3 regions of the Bradyrhizobium sp. UFLA05-109 genome follow, and region 1 is predicted to be linked to each of the others. Evidence: predicted binding sites of a transcription regulator. Region 1 holds the regulator's gene; each other region holds the start of a gene.

The links. The regulator HrcA, encoded in region 1, represses chaperone genes, less so after heat shock. The targets are predictions, from matches to a motif close to GTTAGCACTCNCNNNNNGNGAGTGCTAAC.
Region 2: the regulator HrcA is predicted to act here: its motif matches at 2,945-2,973, upstream of groES (co-chaperone GroES).
Region 3: the regulator HrcA is predicted to act here: its motif matches at 1,750-1,778, upstream of Q3C01_RS09415 (co-chaperone GroES).

What each region holds. Positions count from the first base shown of each region.
Region 1 covers NZ_JBBIAR010000007.1:78,685-83,025, forward strand. Annotated here, with positions in the region: gene Q3C01_RS06730 (hypothetical protein) at 1-368, shown strand, start outside; gene pncA (bifunctional nicotinamidase/pyrazinamidase) at 457-1,179, shown strand; gene grpE (nucleotide exchange factor GrpE) at 1,254-1,868, opposite strand; gene hrcA (heat-inducible transcriptional repressor HrcA) at 1,968-3,056, opposite strand; gene rph (ribonuclease PH) at 3,238-3,951, shown strand; gene rdgB (RdgB/HAM1 family non-canonical purine NTP pyrophosphatase) at 3,962-4,341, shown strand, end outside.
Region 2 covers NZ_JBBIAR010000013.1:70-4,410, reverse strand. Annotated here, with positions in the region: gene Q3C01_RS11580 (MFS transporter) at 1-55, opposite strand, end outside; gene Q3C01_RS11575 (NupC/NupG family nucleoside CNT transporter) at 235-1,485, shown strand; gene Q3C01_RS11570 (cupin domain-containing protein) at 1,641-2,174, opposite strand; gene Q3C01_RS11565 (usg protein) at 2,355-2,642, opposite strand; gene groES (co-chaperone GroES) at 3,017-3,331, shown strand; partial or broken gene groEL (chaperonin GroEL) at 3,422-4,341, shown strand, end outside.
Region 3 covers NZ_JBBIAR010000010.1:75,325-79,665, reverse strand. Annotated here, with positions in the region: gene groL (chaperonin GroEL) at 1-1,313, opposite strand, end outside; gene Q3C01_RS09415 (co-chaperone GroES) at 1,404-1,718, opposite strand; gene Q3C01_RS09410 (saccharopine dehydrogenase family protein) at 2,207-3,376, shown strand; gene Q3C01_RS09405 (Lrp/AsnC ligand binding domain-containing protein) at 3,483-3,704, opposite strand; gene Q3C01_RS09400 (ABC transporter substrate-binding protein) at 3,968-4,341, shown strand, end outside.

The DNA.
Region 1 (4,341 bases):
TTGCCGACGGCAACGAGACCACGGGCTTCGAGCCCAAGCCGTACATGATCATTGGCCTGATCGGCGCAACGCCGCAGCAGCCGGATGATCGCGCCCGCTTCGCGCAGGAGGCGGCGATGCAGATCCCCGGCATGCGCGAGTCCAGAATCACCATGTCCGAGCCGATCCGCGTCAACGGCCAGCCGGCCATCGAAACCCGGCTCGACGGCGTCAGTGGCAAGGACAAGACCCAGGTTACGGTGGTGCAGTGGATCCGCTTCGGCGGCGGTACGTCGCTGCGCATCATCGCCAGCGCCCCGCGTGACCAGTGGTCGGAGGCGTTCACCCGCTTCCGCGCGGTGCGCGACGGCATCCAGCCCAAAGGCTGACCAAAGCCGGCCGCATTTTCGGGCTTTTGTTCGTACACAAATGGAACTACGCTTTCCTCCTTGGTTCATCCTGGAGGGAGGACGTACGATGCTGGATCGGCGCAAAGTACTCGCGGGCGTTTCCACTGTTGCTCTCGCGAGCCTCGTTTCAAGCAAGCTCTGGGCAGCGACGGCGATCAAGCCCGACGATGCCTCCGCGCTGCTCGTGATCGACGTGCAAAACTGCTTCCTGCCCGGCGGCAGCCTCGCCGTGAAGGAAGGCGAGCAGGTGGTGCCGGTGATCAACAAGATCGCAAAATCGTTCGCCAATGTCGTGATGACACAGGACTGGCACACGCCGGGGCACGTGTCGTTCGCCTCCGTTCACTCCGGCAAGAAGCCGTTCGAAACCATCGACCTGCCCTACGGCAAGCAGGTGCTGTGGCCCGACCATTGCGTGCAGGGCACCGACGGCGCCGCGCTGTCGAAGGACCTGTCGATCCCGCAGGCCGAGCTCATCATCCGCAAGGGCTTTCACAAGGACGTCGACAGCTACTCGGCTTTCCTGGAGGCCGACGGCAAGACATCGACTGGCCTCGCCGCCTACCTGAAGTCGCGCAAGATCAAGCGCGTGTTCGTCGCAGGGCTAGCGACCGATTTCTGCGTCGCCTGGACCGCGCTCGACGCGCGCAAGGCCGGCTTCGAGGTCTATGTGGTGGAAGACGCCTGCCGCGGCATCGACACGCAGGGCTCGCTGGCCAAGGCCTGGGCCGACATGGCCAAGGCCGGCGTGAAGCGGATCCAGTCTGCGGATATCGCAGCCACGGCGTAAGACCAGCAAGCTGTCATTCCGGGACAGCTCGGAGAGCCGAACCCGGAATGACGACACAGCTTTCAGAACACGGCTTACGCCGCGCCGTTCGACTCGTTGTTGTTGGCCGCCGCCGCGGCTTTCGCACCGCCCTTGGCAACGCCGACGAGAGCCGGGCGCAGCACGCGCTCGCCGATGGTGTAACCGGCCTGGACCACCTGAACCACGGTGCCCGACGGCACCGACGGATCGGGCACCTCGAACATCGCCTGCTGGAAATTCGGATCGAACTTCTGGCCCGAGGGGTCGAACTTCTTCACGCCGTGTTTTTCCAGCGCGTTGAGCAGCGAGCGCTCGGTGAGTTCCACGCCTTCGATCAGCGCGGTCAGGCCGGGATCGGCATTGGCACGTGCCTCGGCCGGCACCGCATCAAGCGCACGCTGGAGGTTGTCGGCGATATCGAGCACGTCGCGCGCAAAGCCGGTAATGCCGTACAGCCTGGCGTCGGCGACCTCCTTGGTGGTGCGCTTGCGCAGGTTTTCCATCTCGGCCAGCGTCCGCAGCATGCGGTCGCGCGCCTCAGCCGCTTCCTTCTGCAAGATCTCGACCGAACCGGGCTCCGGATCGTCGGGCATGATGTAGGGCTTCGACACCACGGGCTCGCCGGTCGGCGCAGTCGTGTCTTCGGGTTGCCGGTCTTGATCGGTCATCGGCTGCCTTCTCGAACTCGTCTCAAGGGATTTTTCTCGCCGGGATATCGTGCTTCGCAGCGCGAAAATCAAGCGCCCGTGATCAGGCGAAAACGGCCGTCAGCCCCCCAACAGGCGGCTGACGATGCGGGCGGCATAGTCCACGGTCGGGATCACGCGGGCATAATTCAGCCGCGTCGGCCCGATCACGCCCAAAACACCGACGATGTGCCCGGCGGCATCCCGATACGGCGAGATGATCGTCGAGGAGCCCGACAGCGAGAACAGCTTGTTCTCAGAGCCGATGAAGATGCGCACGCCCTCGGCGGTCTCGGCGCGCCCCAAGAGGTCGATCACGCCACGCTTGGTCTCGAGATCGTCGAACAGCAGCCGCACCCGCTCGAGATCCTCCAGCGCGTGCAGGTCTTCGAGCAGATTGGCGTGACCGCGCACGATGAGCTGCCGGTCCTCGTTCTCGCCACCCGACCAGCTCGCGATGCCGGCCGCGATCACCTTCTGGGTGAGCTGGTCGAGCTCGGCGCGGGCCTGCCCGAGCGCCGTTTCCAGCTCGAGCCGCGCCTCGGCGAGGGTCCGGCCGCGGATGCGTGCATTGAGGAAGTTGGAAGCCTCCGTCAGCGCCGAGGAGGGAACTCCAAGCGGTAGCGTCAGCACGCGGTTCTCGACCTGGCCGTCCTCGCCGACCAGAATCACCAGCGCCCGCTCGGGTTCCAGGCGGACGAATTCGATATGCTTCAGTCGCGCATTGGACTTCGGCGTCAACACCACGGCTGCGGCCCGGGTGAGGCCAGACAGCCGCGTCAGCGCCTCCTCCAGCGCCGCCTCGACCGATTGGGCGTGGCCGACATTGGTAAGCTGGCTCTGGATCGATTGTCGCTCGGCCTCGTTGAGTTCCCCGACCTGCATCAGCGCGTCGACGAAGAAGCGCAGGCCGAGTTCCGTCGGCAGCCGGCCGGCGGAGGTGTGCGGGGCGTAGATTAGGCCGAGCTGTTCCAGATCGGCCATGACGTTGCGCACCGAGGCCGGCGATAGCGGCAGCGCGATCAGGCGGGAGATATTGCGCGAGCCGACCGGCTCGCCGGTCGCCAGATAGCTCTCGACGATTTGACGAAAGATGTCGCGAGAGCGCTCGTTGAGCTGGGCGAGGCCCGCGCGCGGCGCGATCAGATGAATCGGATCGTGATGGGCCACAGACGGTAACTCCTCTCAGATGCACATAATTTGTCCATCCGGAGGGCCCGTGACAAGCGCGTCTTTGGCCAAATGGGGGCGACGTTCCGACGCCACGGGGGAAAAGCCCTTGCCGGGCCCCCTTCCCCCTCCTACAAGCACCGCGAACAGCCTTTTCCCTGCGAGTTTTGGAGGATTTCCCATGCGGCCAAGCCGCCGTGCGCCCGACGAATTGCGCCCCGTGACGCTGGAGCGCGGCGTGGTCAAATATGCGGAAGGCTCGTGCCTCGTAAAATTCGGCGACACCCATGTGCTGGTCACCGCTACGCTGGAAGACCGCCTGCCGCCATGGCTCAAGGGCCAGGGCCGCGGCTGGGTCACCGCCGAATACGGCATGCTCCCGCGCGCGACCTCGGAACGCACCCGTCGCGAGGCTTCCGCCGGCAAGCAGAGCGGCCGCACCGTGGAGATCCAGCGCCTGATCGGCCGCTCGCTTCGCACCATCGTCGATCTCGAAGCGCTCGGCGAGCGCCAGATCACGGTCGATTGCGACGTGCTCCAGGCCGACGGTGGCACGCGCACGGCCTCGATCACGGGGGCCTGGGTCGCGCTGGCCGACTGTGTCAACTGGATGAAGACGCGCAACATGATCAAGGCGAACGTGCTGCGCGACAACGTCGCCGCGATCTCCTGCGGCATCTATAACGGCACGGCGGTGCTCGACCTCGATTATGCCGAGGATTCCGAGGCCGAGACCGACGCCAATTTCGTCATGACGGGCGATGGCCGCATCATCGAGGTCCAGGGAACGGCGGAACGCGAGCCGTTCACGCAGGAGGAATTCCTGTCGCTGATGGCGCTGGCCCGCAAGGGTGTCGCGCGTCTCGTGGACTTGCAGAAAATGGCGGTGGCGTAGTCAATAGGCCATGCACCGGCGAATCACAGGCAAGCTCATCATCGCGACCCATAATCCCGGCAAGCTTGCCGAGATGCGGGAGCTGCTGGCGCCGCACGGCGTCGAGGCAGTCTCGGCCGGCGAGCTTGGCCTCGACGAGCCTGAAGAAACCGGCAACGACTTTCGCAGCAATGCCGCGATCAAGGCCATCGCCGCTGCGAAGGCCATGAGACTTCCGGCGTTCGCCGATGATTCCGGCATCGTGGTCGACGCGCTCGACGGCGCGCCGGGAATTTACAGTGCGCGCTGGGCGGGCTCCGACAAGGATTTTGCCGCGGCGATGGCGCAGATCGAGCGCCTGTTGAGGGAGCGCGGCGCCATCACGCCGGACCAGCGCAAAGCGCATTTCGT
Region 2 (4,341 bases), on a different contig from region 1:
GGAATGGCGGGTGCTTGAGGAGTTCGCCGGCGCTGACCGGCGGGTTCGCGGACATTGGCTGCTCTTGAAGCTGCTCTTGTTCGGCAAGGCTATTGGCGCCCCGCGCGGATGGTGTTGACGCTGTGGCGTGACTGAGGCCGGTAGTCTTGTCAACAACCGGCCGGGCTCCAGTGCGCCCCGGCATTGCCTTTGCAACGGCCCGGCTGCCATAATCATTGCGGGATTGGGGACATCATGCTGCGACTGCAATCGGCACTCGGCATTTTCGCATTGCTGGCGATCGCCTGGGCGCTGGCGGAAAACCGTCGCGCGGTCTCGCTGCGCCAGGCTGGAATCGGCCTCGTCGTCACCTTCCTCACCGCGATCGTCCTGCTCAAGCTGCCGTTCGTCGCGCATGCTTTCGGCGCCATCAATGACGCGGTCGGCGCGATCTCGGCGGCCTCGCGCGCCGGCACGTCGTTCGTGTTCGGCTATGTCGGCGGCGGTCCCCTGCCTTTCGACCTCAAGGCACCCGGCGCCGATTTCATCCTCGCCTTCCAGGCGCTGCCGATCGTGCTCGTGATGAGCGTGCTGACGACGCTGCTGTTCTATTGGCGCGTGCTGCCGCCGATCGTGCGCGGCATGGCGTGGCTGCTCGAGCGCACGCTAGGGGTCGGCGGCGCGGTCGGGCTGTCGACCGCGGCAAATATCTTCCTCGGCATGGTGGAAGCGCCGCTGTTCGTGCGGCCGTATCTGGCGCAGATGACGCGCAGCGAATTGTTCCTGGTGATGACCGGCGGCATGGCCGGAATCGCCGGCACGGTGCTGGTGCTCTATGCGACGCTGCTTGCGCCGCTGATCCCGGACGCGGCCGCGCATTTCGTCATCGCCTCGGTGCTCGGCGCGCCGGCCGCGATCCTGGTCAGCCTGATCATGGTGCCGGAGACCTGCGACCGCCTCACCGGCGGTTCGCTCGAAGACCCCGACATGCACGCCTCCGGCACGATGGATGCGATCGTCAAGGGCACCTCCGCCGGGCTCGAGCTGTTGCTCAACATCGTCGCCATGCTGATCGTGCTGGTGGCGCTGGTCTATCTCGTCAATGCCGCGCTCGGGCTGTTGCCGAACATCGACGGCGCGGCGATCTCGCTGCAACGCCTGCTGGGACTCGTCATGGCGCCGGTGTGCTGGCTGATGGGGCTGCCATGGGATCAGGCCGTCACGGCCGGCAGCCTGATGGGCACCAAGACGGTGCTCAACGAGCTGATCGCCTATGTCGATCTTTCGAAGCTCGCCCCCGATGCGCTCGATGCGCGCTCGCGCCTGATCATGCTCTATGCGATGTGCGGCTTCGCCAACTTCGCGAGCCTCGGCATCATGATCGGCGGCCTCGGCGTCATGGCCCCGGAGCGGCGCGAGGAGATCAACGCTCTCGGCCTGAAATCGATCGTATCAGGGACGCTGACGACGTGTTTGATCGGCGCGATCGTGGGGGTGTTGAATTAGTCTCTCTCCGCTCGTCATTCCGGGGCGCGACGAAGTCGCGAGCCCGGAATCCATTTGACAGCAACGCAAGAAGTGAAATGGATTCCGGGCTCGCGCTACGCGCGTCCCGGAATGACAGCGGGAAGGACGTGTCGCTCCCAGGAATGGCGCGAGAATTACGCCGTGATCTCCACCGTCTTGAACTCCGCCGGCAGGATGATCTCCAGCAATTCCACGTCGTCCGAATAATCGAGGATCATGTGCTTGATCTTCGGCGGCTGGGTCCAGGCACTGCCCTGCTTCATCAGCGTCTCGCCCTGGCCGTCCATGTAGGTCTTCACCCAGCCCTTGAGCACGTAGACCATCTGGAATTCGACGTCGTGGTAGTGGAGCTTCGACACCTCGGCCGGATTGCACGGCGGCAGCAGGCGGATGACGTGGGCTTGCGCGAGACCATGTGTTGCCGCTGCGATGCCGAGATCGCGATAATGCGCGTACGCGCGCAGGCCATCGGCTTTGAAATCCTCTTCGCGGTGATGGCTGACGGCGATGCTCTGCTTGGGCCGGATGCGCGTTTTGGCAGGTGTGGTGCGAGCTTTCGCCTTCACGGCCTTGCGGGCTGAAGATCGCCCGGCGACCTTGTTGCCGTGCCACTTCTTCTTCACCGCTGATTGCGCCGCGCTGCGCGAGGTCACCTTCCGCTTGGCCATTGCTTCCTCCCGTTCTTGTTCTGGAGACAAAGGCTAGCACAGAATTCGGAAATCGTAGGGTGGGCAAAGGAGCGCAAGCGACGTGCCCACCACTTCTGTGACCCCGTCAACAGAAGTGGTGAGCACGCTTCGCTTTGCCCACGCTACAACTCCGCGGAAACTACAACTCCGCGGCCGCGCTCAGTTCAGCCTGAACACGCCGTCGACCGCGCGCAGCTCAGCCGGCTTGATCAGCTTGGAATGCGCCACCGTCACCGAATAGAGCGGACCGTCGAGCTTCTCCTCCCAGAAGGCGAGGAAATCCGTCAGCGCCGGGAATTTCGGAAACAGATCGTAGTTCTGCCAGATGTAGGTCTGGAGCAGCGAGGGATGATCCGGCATCCGGTAAAGAATCTGCGCCGTCGTCAGCCCGTAACCCAGCAACTGTTTCCGGAAGTCGTCGGAAACACCCCCAACCCGCAAGCCCATGCCAGCCTCCTTTGCAGGAGCGCATATTCAAGGGGTGGCTTACTCGGACTGCCCTAAAGAGCCACCCGGTGGAGATGCGCTCACATGAGAGAAATGTGACGCACACTGCCAACCGATCTCAAGCCCAAAAGTTTAACAAGTTGTTGAAATTCAATGCTTTAGCAGCAGATCGCGACGCCTGCTAATAGCTGGGTCCGGTTAAGGATGGAAAATGTTTTTGGCAGGCGAGCCTTCTGAGTGCTGATTTTTCTGCTAGAAGCCCTTGCTCCCGTAAAAAACCTGTCCTATCTCCATTTCGCCTGCGTAGCACTCGCGGGCATCGACTGCTAACAACCCAAAAATCTCCATCTCGTGCAAATGCTTAGGAGGACTGCATGAAATTCCGTCCGCTTCACGACCGCGTCGTGGTCAAGCGCATCGACGCAGAAGAGAAGACCGCTGGCGGCATCATCATTCCCGATACGGCCAAGGAAAAGCCCTCCCAGGGCGAAGTGATCGCCGTCGGCCCCGGTGGCCGCGACGAGAGCGGCAAGCTGATCCCGATCGACGTCCAGGTCGGCGACCGCGTGCTGTTCGGCAAGTGGTCGGGCACCGAGGTCAAGATCGACGGCCAGGACCTGTTGATCATGAAGGAAAGCGACATCATGGGCGTGCTCGAAGCTCCGGCTTCGAAGAAGAAGGCCGCCTAACTCTACCGCTCGCACCGCTCACCCTGAGGAGCGCCTGCCGGGCGCCTCGCCAAGGGTGAGATGAGACCAAGACAACTCAGGGAAACCAATATGTCAGCCAAAGAAGTGAAATTCGGCGTCGACGCCCGCGACCGCATGCTGCGCGGCGTCGAGATCCTTGCCAACGCCGTGAAGGTCACGCTCGGTCCGAAGGGCCGCAACGTCGTCCTCGACAAGTCGTTCGGCGCTCCCCGCATCACCAAGGACGGCGTCACGGTCGCCAAGGAGATCGAGCTCGACGACAAGTTCGAGAACATGGGCGCCCAGATGGTGCGCGAAGTCGCCTCCAAGTCCGCTGACGCGGCCGGCGACGGCACCACCACCGCGACCGTGCTCGCGGCTGCGATCGTCCGTGAAGGCGCCAAGGCGGTTGCCGCCGGCATGAACCCGATGGACCTCAAGCGCGGTATCGACCTCGCCGTCGACGCCGTCGTCGCGGACCTCCAGAAGAACTCCAAGAAGGTCACCTCGAACGAGGAGATTGCCCAGGTCGGCACCATCTCGGCCAACGGCGACCAGGAGATCGGCAAGTTCCTCTCCGACGCCATGAAGAAGGTCGGCAACGAGGGTGTCATCACCGTCGAGGAAGCCAAGTCGCTCGAGACCGAGCTCGACGTCGTCGAGGGCATGCAGTTCGACCGCGGCTACATCTCGCCCTACTTCGTCACCAACGCCGACAAGATGCGCGTTGAGATGGACGACGCCTACATCCTCATCAACGAGAAGAAGCTCTCCTCGCTGAACGAACTGCTGCCGCTGCTCGAGGCCGTGGTGCAGACCGGCAAGCCGCTGATCATCGTCGCCGAGGACGTCGAGGGCGAGGCGCTCGCCACCCTCGTCGTGAACCGCCTGCGCGGCGGCCTGAAGGTCGCGGCCGTCAAGGCTCCGGGCTTCGGCGATCGCCGCAAGGCCATGCTGCAGGACATCGCGATCCTGACCGGCGGCCAGGCGATCTCGGAAGATCTCGGCAT
Region 3 (4,341 bases), on a different contig from region 1:
GTCTTCTGGTCGTCGTTCTTGGTGCGCAGACCCTTGAGATGCACGGAGGCACGAAGCAGGGCGACGCCGCCGCCCGGGACAATGCCTTCCTCGACCGCGGCGCGGGTCGCATGCATTGCGTCATCAACGCGATCCTTGCGCTCCTTGACCTCGACCTCGGTCGCGCCGCCGACGCGGATCACCGCGACGCCGCCGGCGAGCTTGGCGAGACGCTCCTGGAGCTTCTCACGGTCGTAGTCCGAGGTGGTCTCCTCGATCTGCGCCTTGATCTGGGCCACGCGCGCCTCAATGTCGGCCTTCTTGCCGGCGCCGTTGACGATCGTGGTGTTCTCCTTGTCGATCATCACCTTCCTGGCGTGGCCGAGCATGTTGAGCGTGACGTTCTCAAGCTTGATGCCGAGATCTTCCGAAATCGCCTGGCCGCCGGTCAGGATCGCGATGTCCTGGAGCATGGCCTTGCGGCGATCGCCGAAGCCCGGAGCCTTGACGGCCGCGACCTTCAGGCCGCCGCGCAGACGGTTCACGACGAGGGTCGCGAGCGCCTCGCCTTCGACATCTTCAGCCACGATGACCAGCGGCTTGCCGGTCTGCACCACGGCCTCGAGCAGCGGCAACATCTCGTTCAACGAGGAGAGCTTCTTCTCGTTGATCAGGATGTAGGCGTCTTCCATTTCAGCGCGCATCTTGTCGGCATTGGTAACGAAGTAGGGCGAGATATAGCCGCGGTCGAACTGCATGCCCTCGACGACGTCGAGCTCGGTCTCGAGTGACTTGGCTTCCTCGACGGTGATGACACCCTCGTTGCCGACCTTCTTCATGGCATCGGCGAGAAACTTGCCTACTTCGGCATCGCCATTGGCGGAGATGGTGCCGACCTGGGCGATCTCCTCGTTCGAGGTGACCTTCCTGGAGTTCTTCTCGAGGTCCGCAACGACGGCGTCGACCGCGAGGTCGATACCGCGCTTGAGGTCCATCGGGTTCATGCCGGCGGCAACCGATTTGGCGCCTTCACGGACGATCGCGGCGGCGAGCACGGTCGCGGTGGTAGTGCCATCGCCGGCGGCATCCGCCGCCTTCGACGCCACTTCCCGCACCATCTGCGCGCCCATATTCTCGAACTTGTCCTCGAGTTCGATCTCCTTGGCGACGGCAACGCCGTCCTTGGTGATGCGGGGCGCGCCGAACGACTTGTCGAGGACGACGTTGCGGCCCTTTGGACCGAGCGTGACCTTCACGGCATTGGCGAGGATCTCGACACCGCGGAGCATGCGGTCGCGGGCATCGACCCCTAATTTGACTTCCTTAGCTGACATATTTGTCCTCCCCGAATTGAAATTCGTCTCTCACCTGCGAGGCAGCATAGGCAGGCGCTCCTCAGGGGTGAGCATTTGCGGCGGTCAGCGTTAGGCCGCCTTCCTGGCGCCGGCGACGTCGGTGAGAACACCCATGATGTCGCTTTCCTTCATGATCAACAGCTCCTGGCCGTCGATCTTGACCTCGGTGCCCGACCACTTGCCGAACAGCACGCGGTCGCCGACCTGGACGTCGATCGGGATCAGCTTGCCGCTCTCGTCGCGGCCGCCGGGGCCGATGGCGATCACTTCGCCCTGGGAGGGCTTCTCCTTGGCCGTGTCGGGAATGATGATGCCCCCAGCGGTCTTCTGTTCGGCCTCGATGCGCTTGACCACGAGGCGGTCGTGAAGCGGACGGAATTTCATGCGATCCTCCCTCTTTAGTGATTGTTGCTGGATTGGCCGTCGCAATGAGCCAGTGATCGCCGCTCCTCACATAAGCCTGTGACACTTGGGCGCAAGGGTTTCGACCCATGTCGCCTGTTGGCCCAAACAGCGGTTGGCATGTCCGCTATCCCGCCGCGGTCAGGGAGCAAGCAGACATCCGGCAACCGGGCCAAAAGCGACGCGATTGACCCCATCCGGACGTTGCGCACTCAAGGGCGGGAACGTGGTATCCTCCGTTACCGAGGGGACGGTTCAATGAAGCGGCGGACCCTGGGCTCAGCTCTGCTTATCGAATGAGTGCGCCAGGCAAGCCGGTGCGATCCTGCCGACGGAAGGCCGGTCCAATCAGGGTTAGCGCCCCGTGTGGTAGCGCATGTTGCACGGCCCCTGACGACAGTGGCCGCGAAGCGTACGACTACATACAGATCTGAAGTTTGCGCTGCGGGGTCGCGAGGAGGATCAACGTCGTGAAGCGGGACTTCGACCTCATCGTTTATGGCGCGACGGGCTACACCGGCCGCCTCATCGCCGAATATCTGGCGACGTCCTATCGCGGCGACGATGCGCCATCCTGGGCGATCGCGGGTCGCTCGACCGACAAGCTCCAGAAGGTGCGCGCCGATATCGGCGCACTGGACGATTTGCCGTTGGTCACGGCGGATGCCGCCGAGCCGGCCAGCCTGCGTTCGATGTGCGAGCGTGCGGCCGTAATCATCACGACGGTCGGGCCTTATCAGCTCTACGGCCCCGAGCTCGTGGCGGCCTGCGCTGCCACGGGAACAGCCTATGTTGATTTGTGCGGCGAGCCGGTTTGGATGCGGCGCATGATCGACGCCCATCACGAAGAGGCGAAACGAACCGGCGCGCGCATCGTCTTCTCCTGCGGCTTCGATTCCATCCCGTTCGATCTCGGCGTGCTCACGTTGCAGGAGAAGGCGCGCGAGAAATTCGGACGCTCTGCACGGCGGGTCAAGGCCCGCTTGCGCAAGGTGAGAGGCAGCATATCTGGCGGCACCGCGGCAAGTGCTCAGGCGACATTGGCCTCCGCGGCACGCGACCCGACCCTGATCCGTCTGTTGAGTGATCCCTTCGCGTTGACGCCCGGGTTTACCGGGCCGTCTCAACCGTCGGGCCTCATCCCCGAATACGACCCCGGCACTAGGGTGTGGCTCGTGCCATTCCCAATGGCGCCGATCAACACCAAGAACGTGCACCGCACAAATTTCCTTTTGGGTCATCCCTACGGCACCGACTTCGTTTACGACGAGATGATGGTCGCGCCGGGATTTGGGGAAATCGCCCACGTGACAACGGAGACCTTTGTCACGATGGTTTCCCTGTTCCGGACCGGCGGTCTCAAACCCGGCGCCGGCCCCACTCGGGAAGAGCGCGAGAAGGGCTTCTACGACATCCTCTTCCTGGGCGAGCTACCGGACGGCGGACACGTCGAGGCGGTCGTCTTGGGCGACCGAGATCCGGGTTACGGCTCGACCAGCAAGATGATCACGGAGAGCGCTCTCTGCCTCGTGCGCGATGTGGAGGGCGAGGGTGGCATCTGGACGCCGGGCGCGCTGATGGGCCCGGCGTTGCGCAAGCGTCTGGAGGAGCGCGCCGGCCTTACCTTCAGCGCGCGTTGAGGTGATACTCAGAACTGCAGCGGCGTGGTGGATTGCGTGGATCGTAACCAACGAAAATGCGACGCGATCCTGAAATCCGGTTCAATGGCCGCTTCTGGCTGCTCGCTCATCGCGGTGTGGCGTTGGTGCAGAATGCGGTCCAGCCGCGCGCTGAAGTATGAATGACGACCTGCTGTAGCGGATGCCTTTTCACGCAGGAAGCACTCGTAGCCCGCGGTGCCTTCGACGCCACCTTGACGAGGTAATCGCAATCGCCGGCGGTGAGATAGGCTTCGATGACTTCGGGAAAATCGGCAAGCAGTTGTCCGAAACGCCAGCACTTCCTCAATGGCGGTTGGTTGGCCAGTTGCTGATGAAGGAGGCCCAGGTTGGCGGCGAGGTCCGAGGATCATTTCTCGGCGGCCGCGGTGCTGATGACCATGCCCGCACTCGGTCCTGCTGCGCTTGCACACCAGCTCCAGGCCGCCGGGATGGTACGCCAACCACCATATTAGGAATGCACAGGCTTTTCCGGATAGCGAAATGCTGTAGGGTTACGGATTGCGTGGGCTCAGGCTCGGCACTTCAATCAAATGTACACGGGAGGGACCTATGGACATTCGAAAGCTTGCGGCAACTGCCGCGTCGGCTGTCGCCTTGTGCGGGTGGTCGGGCATCGCCGGTGCCGGCCAGTATGACGGCATTACGATCAACATCCTGACGCGCCCGGGACCCGTCATCGCCGGCGCAGTGTCCCAGCGCGGCAAGGAATTCGAGAAGCTGACGGGCGCCAAGATCATCGTAAATGAAGTGCCGTATGCTGAGATCTTCCCGAAGGTTCAGCAAGACTGGTCCACGGGAACGAATTCCATTGATGTTGCCGTCTTCGCCGCCGGCTGGGGCGTCGAGCTCGCGGCGGCTGGACTGCTCGAAAACCTCGATCCCTACATAGCGAAGGACAGCAAGATCGACCTCCAGGACATCGC